DNA from 3 places in the Rothia sp. HMSC071C12 genome. Region 3 is predicted to be linked to each of the others. Evidence: riboswitches for the same ligand, from Rfam matches in the RefSeq annotation. Region 3 holds a riboswitch; each other region holds the start of a gene.
The links. Region 3 has a riboswitch for S-adenosylmethionine ahead of HMPREF2942_RS01495 (ABC transporter ATP-binding protein). Riboswitches for the same ligand answer to the same signal wherever they lie in the genome.

Region 1 (4,129 bases), on a different contig from region 3:
TTGATGATGCCCGCAGACACGATGCAGACCGACCACATGCCCACAATGCCCGCGCGGGTCCACGCGAGGGTCGGGTCAACGGAGTGACCCGCGGAGCTCTGCGCCGCCGCATGCACGGCGAGCGCCTGAAGGATGACCGAGCCGAGTACCGTACTGATGAGCAGCTGAATGAAGTAGGGGACCGTCAGGAACTGGCGCAGGCTAAAGCCCATGAGTCGCAGTTGGCGGGCGCACTCCTGCCACAGGTCATACCGTCGACCCTGCCGCTGGAACTCTTCCGAGCGTTGCGTCTGAGCGTTCATCGCTTGAGCCCCTCCGCCATTGCCAGGTATGCCTCTTCCAAGGTTGCCGGGCGTGTGTACGGTTCGGTCCGTGCCCCAATGTTCGCGGTGGCAAGCCCCTCCGTGAGGATGCGGTGAGCCTCACCCGCCTCGAACGTGGTGCGCTCACCGTGCCAGTAGAGGGTTAGCTCCCAGCCGGAACCACGCGGGGCAAACAGCACCGCCGCCTTATCGTGGAGGAATCCGCGTAGTGTATCAAGACCCTCGGTGGCGGTGGCCTCGACCTGAACCACGGTCGTGGCGGCAATGCCGGCGTGCGCGGCAATATCCTCGAGGTTGCCGCTCACGGCGACAGAACCTGCGCCCAAAACGGTGATGGTGTGCGCTAGGTCCTCAATCTCGCCCAGCAGGTGGCTCGTCAGCAGAATGGCGGTACCTTCATTTGCCAGAGATCGGATGAGGGTACGCACGGTCAGAGCGATATCGGGGTCGAGCCCATTGGTCGGCTCATCCAGCAGGAGCAGGGCGGGGGAGCCGAGCAGGGCGCGGGCAATATGTAGGCGCTGCTTCATGCCGCGGGAAAACTCCTGGACAGGCCGCGTTGCCGCATCGGTGAGCTCTACGCGTGCTAGGGCATGCTCCACCTCGTGTCGTCGGGTCCGCCCGGAAACCCCCGCAACATCGGCGAAGAACAGCAGATTGTCGCGGGCACTAGCGCGCGGGTAGAAGCCGTTCTCCCCTCCCAAAGCTAGGCCCACGTGACGGCGCGCCCGCTGCGGGTGGGCGATAGCGTCAATACCGTTCACGGTAAGGTTACCGCCGGTGGGTGTGAGCAGGGTCGAGCACATCTGCACGGTAGTCGTTTTGCCCGCACCGTTGGGGCCGAGGAGGGCATGAATCTCACCGGAACTGACGCGAAGTGACACACGGTCGACGGCGGTAAAAGCGTTTTCACCTTTGCCAAAGACGCGGCTGAGCTGCGCCGCATCAAGAACAAGAGACATGGTAGGTAACCTTCGGGTATGACCCTCTGGCCCCTATACCGGAGGGATGCTGAGCAGGATAAACGGCGTAGCGAGCCGTAGTGAGTTGTACCCTGCGTGAGTGTATGTGTCATTTCAGTGTACCGAAAAACTGTAGATAAAAGTGATGGGGGTTACTGTGTGGATGGTGGGTGTCCGCCTCCGCATCTCGATTGCCTCGCCCTCGGATTGCCCCGGCACCGTCGCTCACGTTTTATGACAGACGTTAAAAAACGTCATCTTTGCAATGAAATGTCTTAAAGTGCCGTCTACCCACAAAACCCTTGACCCCGCCCCGTGCCCTGTGACACCCTGAATACAGGTCAAGAGCGCCAGCGACAAGCCCCAGCTAGCTGGCCGGCAACCCTCCTCCGCGGTGGGGTGCCCTGGGTGAAGACCAGGCGGCACGCACAAGCGTGACGCAAGCGCGGGACCGATGTGACCGAAAACGGTACATCAATCGTGACAGGATTATTCGACGACGATTCCTGTACCGTCGGCATGCGGCCCCCTAAGAATCCCCATTAGGAGCCACGCATGAGCAACAACACTACCGTCCCGACTCCCGCCAACCCCGCAGGTTGGAAGTTCGAAACCCGCCAGATTCACGCAGGTCAGGCGCCGGATGCCGCAACGGGAGCTCGGGCACTACCCATCTACCAGACCACTTCCTTCGTCTTTGACAGCGCCGAGCAGGCAGCGAACCGTTTCGCCCTCGCCGAGCTGGGCCCCATCTACACTCGCCTCAACAACCCCACCCAGGAAGCTATCGAAAACCGCATCGCTTCCCTGGAAGGCGGCGTTGGTGCGCTGCTGCTGGCATCCGGTCAGGCAGCTATCACCTACGCAATCCTGAACATTGCCGGCGCCGGCGACCACGTGGTCGCATCGCCCTCCGTGTACGGCGGCACCTACAACCTGCTCAAGTACACCCTCGCCGACCTCGGTATCGAAACCACCTTCGTTGAGGACCCGGACGACCTGGATGCATGGCGCGCCGCAGTCCGCCCCAACACCAAGCTCTTCTACGGCGAGTCCGTGCCCAACCCCCGCAACGACGTGCTCGACATTGAGCCCATTGCCGCAATTGCGCACGAAAACGGCGTACCCCTGATCGTGGACAACACCGTGCCCACCCCCTACCTGCTGCGCCCCATCGAGCACGGCGCAGACGTAGTCGTCCACTCCGCCACCAAGTACCTGGGCGGCCACGGCACCTCCATCGGCGGCGTGATCGTTGACTCCGGTAACTTCGACTACGGTGCAGACCCCGAGAAGTTCCCCAAGTTCAACCAGCCCGCCCCCGGCTACCACGGCCTGGTCTACGCACGCGATTTGGGTAAGGACTCCGCGTTCGGCGCGAACCTCTCCTACATCCTGAAGGCGCGCGTCTCCCTGCTGCGTGACACCGGCGCCGCAATCTCCCCGACCAACGCCTTCAACATCGGCATCGGTCTGGAGACTCTCTCCCTGCGCATCGAACGCCACATTGAGAACGCCACCAAGGTCGCCCGCTGGCTCGAAGCAAACCCGCAGGTCGACAAGGTTATCTGGGCTGGCGTGGAATCCTCCCCCTGGTACGAGCGTGCACAGAAGTACCTGCCCAAGGGCCCCGGTGCGGTGCTCGGCTTCACCCTCAAGGACGCAACCCTGGAGGAGACCCGCGACTTCGTGGACGCCCTGAAGCTGCACTCCAACGTGGCGAACATCGGTGACGTACGCTCGCTCGTGATTCACCCCGCCTCCACCACCCACTCCCAGCTTTCCGCTGAGGAACTGGAGAAGATTGGCGTGTACCCGAACTTCGTCCGCCTGGCAGTCGGTATCGAGAACATCGACGACATTCTCGCCGACCTGCAGCTGGGCTTCGATACCCTCTCCTAAACGGTGATGCAACCCGCAGGTGGACCGGCAAGCTACGGCTTTTCGGTCCACCTGCGGATTCCCCGTTACGGAGCATTTCATAAGCGCGCGGCACCGCCGCCTCGCTGCCTCAACCCGCAGACTCAACCGTAGATTCAACCCGCAGACGAGTACCCCGCTCACACCCGGCACCACCTCGCCGGCCAACCCAGTGAAGGGAACCCCCATGACCGCCCAGAGCACTAGCCAGTCCGGCACCACCCAGCCCGGCACTACCAACCAGCCTGTTACCGCGCCCATCCCCGTGGCGGGCACCCAGCGCGAACACCCCGAAGCGCAAGGCTACCTGCGTCAGCTGAACATCGGCGACCTGGAGCTCGAATCCGGCGTAACCCTGCCGCAGGTCACCATCGGCTACGAAACCTGGGGCACCCTCAACGAGGCTGGCGATAACGCCATCCTGATTCTGCATGCGCTCACCGGTGACACGCATGTCTCCCGCGGCGTGCCCACCCCCGACATGCCCGCCCCGCTGATTCGCGCTATCGAATCGGACGGCTGGTGGGAAGGCGTCGTCGGCCCCGGCTCGGTCGTGGACACCAACCGTTACTTCGTGATTGCCCCCAATATTTTGGGCGGCTGCTACGGCTCGACCGGCCCGGCGAGCATCATCCCGGAAGGCTACCCGGGCGCCGGTGAGCACTGGGGTTCCCGCTTCCCGCAGGTGAGCATCCGCGACTCGGTGCGTGCTGAGGCGCGCCTGGCTCGTGCCCTGGGTGTGAACAGCTTCCGCTACGTGATTGGTGGTTCCCTCGGTGGCGCTCGCGCCCTGGAGTGGGCGGCAACTAACCCCGAGCTGGTGCGCGGATGCGCGGTCATTGCCTCCGGTCCTTCGGCTACGGCGGAGCAGATTTCCTGGGCGCACACCCAGAACATTGCGATTCGTTCGGACGCGAACTTCGC
Region 2 (4,129 bases), on a different contig from region 3:
ACTGCGGCTGCTCGTCGCGGCGCAGGGGCAGCAGCTCACGCAGAGCCGGCTCGTCCACCTGAATGATGCGGATGCCCGCCTGCTCCAGGTCGGCAATCTCGTCGGCAAGAGCCAGAGCCACCTGGTTAGCGGTCTCACGGCGCGGCTGGTCGTCACGCACGAAGGACCACGCCAGAATCGTTACCGGGCCGGTGAGCATGCCCTTGACCGGCTTGTCGCTCAGCGACTGTGCGTGGGAGCTCCACGGAACGGTGAACGCCTCACCGCGCAGGCCCTCACCGTGACGCTTCACGTCACCGAACAGGATCGAGGGGCGGGTGCAACGCGAACCGTAGGACTGAACCCAGCCGTGGCGGGTGGTGGCGAAGCCGTCGAAGTTCTCAGCGAAGTACTGAACCATGTCGTTACGCTCAGCCTCACCGTGAACCAGCACGTCCAGGCCCAGCTCCTCCTGCAGCGCGATAACCGAAGCGATCTCGTCACGCAGGAAGCCGTTCAGCTCCTCAGCGGAAATCTTGCCCGCACGAGCCTCCGCACGGTGGCGGCGAATCTCAGCGGTCTGCGGGAAAGAACCGATGGTGGTGGTCGGCAGCTTCGGCAGGTTCAGGTCGGCCTGAGCCGCGCGGCGAACGTCAATAGTCGGGCGGTCGAAGTCCTCGGGAGTCACAGCTGCGGCGCGGGCACGAATCTCGTCGTTGTGCTTGCGCGGGTCAGCGGCGAAGCGAGCCAGCGCCTCGTCAGCAGCCTTCAGCTCCGGCTCAACAGCAGCCTCACCCTCAGCCAGGCCACGAGCCAGCAGAGCAATCTCAGCGACCTTCTGATCGGCGAATGCCAGACCATCCACGGGAACCTCGGCGGGGTCTTCCAGAGCCAGGTCGTGCGGCACGTGCTGCAGGGAGGTCGAGGAAGCCACAGACACGGCACCCTCGGATGCGCCGGGCAGCGCCTCCAGAGTCTTCAGTGCGGCACGAACATCAGCACGCCACACGTTACGGCCGTTCACAACACCGGCAACCAGGTGCACACCAGCAGCAGAAACAGACTCCAGCTCAGCCTTCGAGTACACGCCGTGCACCAGGTCAAGGTGCAGCGCCTCAATACCGGTGCCCAGCAGCGCCGGCAGGTTCTCACGCAGGGAACCGTAGGGGCTGGTCACCAGAATCTGCGGGCGCTTCTCGCCAGCAGCCAGGGCACGGTAGGTGCGCTCAGCCAGCTGCGCAACCTTCGCGTTGTCGGCACGGTCCACGGTCAGGCCCGGCTCGTCCAGCTGAACCCACTCAACACCGCGCTCAGCCAGCTGCTCCAGCACCTGAGCGTACGCGGCAACGAACTCATCCAGACGGTCAACGGGGGAGAAGTCCTCAGCGGAACCCTGCTCAGCCTTAGCACCCAGCAGCAGGGTCAGCGGGCCAACGATCTGCGGGCGAACCTTCACACCAGCCTGCTTTGCAACCTCAAGCTGCTCGTCAATAGCCTCAAGGTTCAGCTTAATCTCGGTACCGGCACCAATCTCGGGCACCAGGTAGTGGTAGTTGGTGTCGAACCACTTAGTCATCTCCAGCGGAGGCAGGGTCTCGGTACCGCGCGCCAGTGCGAAGTAGCCGGGCAGATCCAGCAGACCGCGTGCGTCCTTAGCCTCAGCCAGACGCTCGGGAACCAGGGTGAACAGGCGAACAACGTCGAGCACCTGGTCGTAGTAGGAGAAGGTTGCCGGAATCGAGTAGTTGTCAGCCTTCAGACCGGCGGCGGTCACGCGCTCGAAGTAGGTGCGCTGCACGTCTGCGGCGGTGTCCTGCAGCTCCTGCAGGGTGGCCTTGCCCTTCCAGAAAGCCTCCTGAGCCTTCTTCAGCTCACGGAAGCGGCCCACGCGGGGGTAACCAACAATAGTTGCGGCGGGGAATGCGGTGTTCGACATAATATTTTTTTCCTTTACTGGGGATAGATGTGGGAGTCGGTTCCGGCGTTTTACCACCCGACTGTGGGTGGTGAAACGGAGGACTCAACAACTCCCGGAATATTTGCGGGGGAGACAATGGGAACGCATCCGACAAGGAGCGTTACGGGTTGGGTTAGGCGTATTCCAGTTCGCTCAGCGGCTGAGAGAAACGGTTACTGTACCGCGGCAAATCCAGCTGGTCCAGAACGTCCAGAACCGCGGCATGCTCGTTGAAGGTGAAGAAGTGCAGGCCCGGTGCGCCCGCGTCCATCACGGTGCGGCACTGGTTCAGCGCGTACTCAACACCGATGCGGTGCAGCTCTGCGTTACTGGTTGCTGTCTCTAGGGCGTAGGCGAGGTCCGTCGGGACTTCCATGCCCGCCATCTGGCAAAGATTCTGCAGGCGCTTCAGCGAGGTTACCGGCATGATGCCCGGAATAATCGGAATATCCACGCCCGCCAGGTGCGCCGAATCGACCAGGGCGCTGTAGCGTTCATCCTCAAAGAACACCTGAGTGATTGCGAAATCCGCGCCGGCACGCTGCTTGGACAGCAGAATCTCAATATCCTGCAACAGGGATGCGGACTCGGGGTGCTTCTGCGGGTATGCCGCCACACCAATCGACACCTTGCCAGCAGCCAGGTGAGCGAAATCTTCACGCTCCACGCGGCGAATGAGCTCTACCAGGTAGCGGGCGAAAGGAAGTTCAGAAACCTGACCATCCTGAATATCACCGCGAAGAGCCAGGAAACCGCGCACGCCCAGACCCAGAATCAGGCGGACCGCACGCTCCAGCTCATGCACCGAGTGGCCTGCACAAATCAGGTGAGCCAGCGGGGTGAGGGAGGTTTCATGCACCAGGTGGTCGAGCAGCGCCAAGGTCTTCTGGCGGCGCTTAGCGTCACCGGCGTAGGTGACCGACACGTAGTCGGGGTTGGTGCCCTCAAGCTCCGCAATGGTGCGGAGCAGCGACTCACAGCTCGCCTGTGAGCGCGGAGGGAATAGCTCAAAAGAAAGAGCCGGGTGAACTGTAGTCATAACCATCCTTCGTGTTCACCCGATAGATACGCACCGGGAGGGTGCGCGAATTCTTCTGCAGGATGCGCGCCACCGGTTTGCGGGTGCGCATCATCAAGGGGTGCCGAAGGGTATTCTTCTCTATCGGTTCTGGCGGGAGCACCTTGTCCGCACCCTGCACCGTGACGGTGGGGGATACTGGCGAGGTTGCTGCGACGTCGACGAGCCAGATCTCTCGGTCGCTCTTGATAGATAACGCTTTCACTCTACCCACCGCCTCCGAGGGCGTGCAAGGGGTGCGGCGGTTGATGTCCTAATATTTCTGGACATGACATTGGGGAGAAATATGAACTTAATATGACTGACTATGACGAAGGGGGCTGGGGGCGTTGCGGGTAGAGCTGTCGGCTAACCCCTGGATGCCCGAAAATATCACAGATATATCTGCTTAATATTCTTGGACACGCACGAATATATGTGTTTTATATTTCAATGAGGAGTAGGGTAACTAATGAAGCACGGGTAGTGTTTCGACGTCCGCTCATCGAGGAGTTTCAGGGCTCAAAGATGAGTTCAATACGACTTTGTGAGCGTGGTGAGAATGAAAAAGCTATTTTCTTCTATACTCTGGTCTTTCCGCCTAGCCTGGAAAACCTGTCCTGGGACCCTAGTGAGCGTCGCCCTATCGCTAGCCGTCATAGCCTGCATTCCCCTGAGTCAGTCCCTGCTGATTGGTAATACAGTATCAGCCTTGAGCGGTTCAAATGGTGGTGCGGCCTGGATTTATATCGTTGCTCTTGCCCTTGTTGTCGGAATTAATATCATTGCTAAACGCTGGGTCATAAGTAACATGCTCATCCTCAAATCAAAGGTGAACTATCGGGTTCACTGCATGTTAAATAACAGGTTATCTACATTTCCGTTATCTGATATAGGTAGCACAAAATCACAGGAAGATATACGTGCTGCTAGAGAGGCAATATCGAAACAGGAATTGCAGGTTCACACCATGTCAGTTATGACACTGGTGAGTGCCTTCGCAATGGTGTTACTTCTCTGTCTTAATATCGCGAACGTCAGCATTGTGGCAGCAATTTTTGCGGCACTGTGTTCACTACCCCTATCTATTGCAATGGTGATTCTCGCTAAACGTGATTACGCTATCTACACCCTAA
Region 3 (4,129 bases):
TATCATCCTCCAACTCCAAGGCGGCCGGGCGAGTACTCGGATGCCAGCTCGCCAGCAGATACGCCGCATCCCCGGTCGCAAACGCGGTAAAACGCGAGCGCATCAGCTGCTCCGGCGCAGGAGCAGTCAGCGTGCCGGAGGCGGCAAACTCGCCCAGGAACCTGCCGCAGCAGGCGCCGTACACCTCGCCGCTCGAGCAGGGGCAGCGGTCTTCATGGTTAAGTTCAACCTGGTTCAGTTCAGTCATGCCACCCAGTATAAAGAACGCGCCACGTCAAGAAGGCATCGCATCAAGAAAGCACAGCGCAAAGAAACGCCCGCTCCGCCGAGGATACAAATCCTCCAGCAGAACGGGCGTTCTTGTTTTCAATCGTTAAGTTTGAGCGAACCTACACGGTACGCTTCAGCGGCAACGCTTATTCAGCGATTGCGCGAGCCGGGGTGTCAGCAGCCGAAGGCTTGCCCACGTATGCGCCGCGGTACTTAGCAGCCGGGTGGCTGTTAGCAACCTTGGTGTGGCCCTTACCGAAGATGTTCTCACGCAGGGTGTTGCCCTCGTACTCGGTGCGGTAGCGGCCGCGCTTCTGCAGCTCGGGAACAACGTACTCGATGAAGTCCTCGAAGGAGCCCGGGGAGACGTGGTATGCCAGGTTGATGCCGTCCAGGCCACCCTCGTCGATCCAGCGCTCAAGCTCGTCAGCAACCTGAACCGGGTCACCAACAATGACATCGCCCATGCCGCCGAGGGTGGTGTGCTCAGCGATGGCCTTGCGGGTCCACTTCTTGTCCTTCGCCTGCAGGGTGAAGGGGGTCAGGAAGGACTGAATCGACTCGGTCTGCACGTAGTTCAGGACCTCGTCCTCGTCGAACTGGGACAGGTCAACACCGGACCAGCCGCCGATGATAGCCTGTGCAGAGTCGAGGTTGATGTACTTCTTGTACTCCTCGTACTTTGCCTTTGCCTTCTCTTCGGTCTCATCCACGATGACCGAGAGCATTGCAAGGATCTTCACGTCGTCGCGGCTACGGCCCTGCTCCTCGGCAGCGGCGCGAATACGGTCGGTCACAACGCGGGTCAGGTCGGGACGCAGAGCGCTGATGAACACAGCCTCAGCGTGCTTACCGGAGAACTGCTGGCCACGGCTGGATGCGCCAGCCTGGAAAATCACGGGGGTGCGCTGCGGGCTCGGCTCGGTCAGGGAGATGCCGGGTACGGAGAAGTACTTGCCCTTGTGGCCAATCGGGTGGACCTTGGAGGGGTCAGCGTAGATGCCGCGCTCGCGGTCCTTGATGACTGCGCCGTCTTCCCAGGAGCCTTCCCACAGCTTGTAGCAGACGTCCAGGAACTCGTCGGCGATTTCGTAGCGCTCGTCGTGCGGGATCTGGGTGGGCAGGCCCTGGTTCTCAGCAGCCGAAGGCAGGTAAGAGGTCACAACGTTGAAGCCGACGCGGCCCTCAGTGAGGTGGTCGAGGGAGGCGTAGCGGCGAGCCAGGGTGTAGGGCTGCTCGAAAGTAGCGGCAGCAGTCACGCCGAAGCCGAGGTGCTCGGTCACTGCAGCCATTGCAGAAATCTGGGTTGCGGGGTCATTCACGGGAACCTGAGCGGCACCCTCAATGGCGGGAGCGGCAGAGTTCTTGTACACGTCGTAGATGCCGACCACGTCAGCGATGAACACGGCGTCAAACAGGCCGCGCTCAAGGGTCTTAGCCAGGTCAGTCCAGTACTTGATGGTGTTGTACTCGGTTGCGCGGGAGCGCGGGTGACGCCAGAGGTCGAAGCTCTGGTGACCAATGCAGGTCATTTCGAATGCGTTAACTACGATGCGCTTCTTCTGCTCAGCCATCGATTTTCCTTTCGCGAATGATCGGGGACGATCGGGTTAGTGCCCTGCACCCCGCGCGCCGCCTCCTTCTTGCCTTCTGCGTTCGGTGGTGGCCTTCGTGCAGGTGGCGCGTTCGCGCCGTACTTGCCTCGTAACGTTGAGGCCAGATCATCATCTGGGGCACCCCGCTACGGGAGAGGGTTGCCGCCCGGCTAGCCAGAGCTTAGCGCCGGGACTCATGATCTCGTGGTTTGAGTGTACGGGGCGCACGGGAGGGAGGTCACGTTTGTGACGAAAAAATCTTTTTGTGACGTGGAACCGAAATATTTCGTGATAAATGCGAAATATACGGTCATAGAAATTCATACGCGCCCGCAGGGTTGATTGAGGCACGCCACAGCCCATAGGGTGGGAGAAGCAAACCATCCAGAGCGACTGAGAGACCTGGCTCCACGACGTCGCAGCAACCGGCACGGATTCTTCCGCCCCCGGTGCTAACGCCAGGAACGATGGAAGTGACATGACACTCAACAGTGCAGTAACTGACGTACCCACCAGTGAAAAGAACGGCCGCCGTGCCGTATCCACCGCCGCCGTCCCCTTGAGCTTTGAAGGCGTCGGACAATCTTTCCCCGTGCCCGGCGGAACCCACGAAGTTCTTCGCGGAGTCTCCTTCACCGCAGCCCCCGGCGAGATTATCTCCGTCATCGGCTCCTCCGGATGCGGCAAATCCACTCTCCTGCGTGCAGCAGCAGGCCTGAACCGCATCACCGCAGGTACCGTGCGTATCGGCGAGAAGGCAGTGACCGGCCTCGACCCCCGCGTAGCTATCGGCTTTCAGGAACCGCGCCTGCTCCCCTGGCGCACCGTCGCCGACAACGTGGCTCTCGGACTACCGCAGGGCACCAAAAAATCTGAAGGCGCAGCATCCGTAGCGCGCCTGCTCGACCTGGTCGGCCTGGGCGAATACGCAACCCACCGTCCCAAGGAAATTTCAGGCGGTATGGCTCAGCGCGTGTCCCTGGCACGAGCGCTCGCACGCAACCCCGGCGTGCTGCTGCTCGACGAGCCCTTCGGTGCTCTGGATGCGCTGACCCGCATCAACATGCAGGATTTGCTGTTGGACGTGCACCGTCAAGACCCGACCACGATTCTGCTGGTCACCCACGATGTGGAAGAGGCGCTGTACCTCTCTGACCGGGTGATTGTCCTCGGTAAGGACACCCCGGAGGCGCCCGCCACCATCCAGCGCATTGTGACCGTTGACCGTTCTCACCCGCGTGACCGCGCCGATGCTGAGATCACGGCGCTGCGTAGCGAACTGTTGGCTGAGCTCGGCGTGGAAGATAACGCCTAAAGCCGCCACGCAACACATTTCTTACACATCACATCATCATCTTCAGAAGCGAAAAGATTTCATCATGACTTACTCCCCGTCTCGTCGTACCGCCCTCAAGTCCCTTGCCGCAGCCGCCGCTTTTGCTACTCTGCTCAGCGCCTGCGCCGGTGAAGGTTCCGGTTCCGCTAACGCCTCCGGTGCTGCCGGTGGTGGCAATCAGAACACCGTGACCATTGACTACGCGACCTACAACCCGCTGTCCCTGATTATCCGCAAGAAGGGTTGGCTTGAGACCGCCCTCGCCGCCGAGGGTAAGAAGGTTGAGTGGGTCAAGTCGGCCGGTTCGAACAAGGCGAATGAGGCGCTGCGTAGCGGCAATATTGATGTTGGCTCGACCGCCGGTTCGGCGGCGCTGCTGGCACGCGCTAATGGCTCCCCCATCAAGGTCATTAGCCTCTACTCGCAGCCGGAATGGTCGGCACTGGTGACCCGCAAGGATTCGGGCATCACCAAGGTTGCGGACCTGAAGGGTAAGACTGTTGCCGTGACCAAGGGTACCGACCCGTACTTCCTGCTGCTGCAGGCACTCAAGCAGGAGGGTATTTCCGCTTCGGATCTGACCATTCAGAACCTGCAGCACGCCGACGGCCGCACCGCCCTGGATAACGGTCAGGTCAACGCGTGGAGCGGCCTGGACCCGATTATGGCTGCCGCCGAGGTGGAAAGCGGCGACGTGCTCTTCTACCGCAACCTGAACTTCAACACCTACGGCTTCCTGAACGCGACCGAGAAGTTCATTCAGTCCAACCCGACCGCCGCACAGACCATCGTGGACGTGTACGAGTACGCTCGCGCCTGGGCTAAGAAGAACCCCGAAGAGGCAGTGAAGATTGTCGAGGAGGAGTCCGGCATTAAGCACGAGACTGCTCAGGTCGTCATGGAGCGCACCCACCTGGATATCGACCCG

Region 1: it holds a riboswitch for S-adenosylmethionine, as region 3 does, so the genes downstream of both, HMPREF2942_RS02660 (bifunctional o-acetylhomoserine/o-acetylserine sulfhydrylase) here and HMPREF2942_RS01495 (ABC transporter ATP-binding protein) in region 3, are expected to answer to the same signal.
Region 2: it holds a riboswitch for S-adenosylmethionine, as region 3 does, so the genes downstream of both, HMPREF2942_RS07835 (methylenetetrahydrofolate reductase) here and HMPREF2942_RS01495 (ABC transporter ATP-binding protein) in region 3, are expected to answer to the same signal.

Annotation. Positions count from the first base shown of each region.
Region 1 covers NZ_KV814370.1:3,256-7,384, reverse strand. Annotated here, with positions in the region: gene HMPREF2942_RS02670 (ABC transporter permease) at 1-302, opposite strand, end outside; gene HMPREF2942_RS02665 (ABC transporter ATP-binding protein) at 299-1,285, opposite strand; SAM riboswitch class IV at 1,625-1,737, shown strand; gene HMPREF2942_RS02660 (bifunctional o-acetylhomoserine/o-acetylserine sulfhydrylase) at 1,841-3,187, shown strand; gene HMPREF2942_RS02655 (homoserine O-acetyltransferase MetX) at 3,393-4,129, shown strand, end outside.
Region 2 covers NZ_KV814376.1:83,390-87,518, forward strand. Annotated here, with positions in the region: gene metE (5-methyltetrahydropteroyltriglutamate--homocysteine S-methyltransferase) at 1-1,915, opposite strand, end outside; gene HMPREF2942_RS07835 (methylenetetrahydrofolate reductase) at 2,070-2,975, opposite strand; SAM riboswitch class I at 3,093-3,209, opposite strand; partial or broken gene HMPREF2942_RS07840 (ATP-binding cassette domain-containing protein) at 3,625-4,129, shown strand, end outside.
Region 3 covers NZ_KV814368.1:86,138-90,266, reverse strand. Annotated here, with positions in the region: gene HMPREF2942_RS01505 (YchJ family protein) at 1-247, opposite strand, end outside; gene HMPREF2942_RS01500 (LLM class flavin-dependent oxidoreductase) at 417-1,844, opposite strand; SAM riboswitch class IV at 1,959-2,067, opposite strand; SAM riboswitch class I at 2,243-2,339, shown strand; gene HMPREF2942_RS01495 (ABC transporter ATP-binding protein) at 2,344-3,180, shown strand; gene HMPREF2942_RS01490 (aliphatic sulfonate ABC transporter substrate-binding protein) at 3,245-4,129, shown strand, end outside.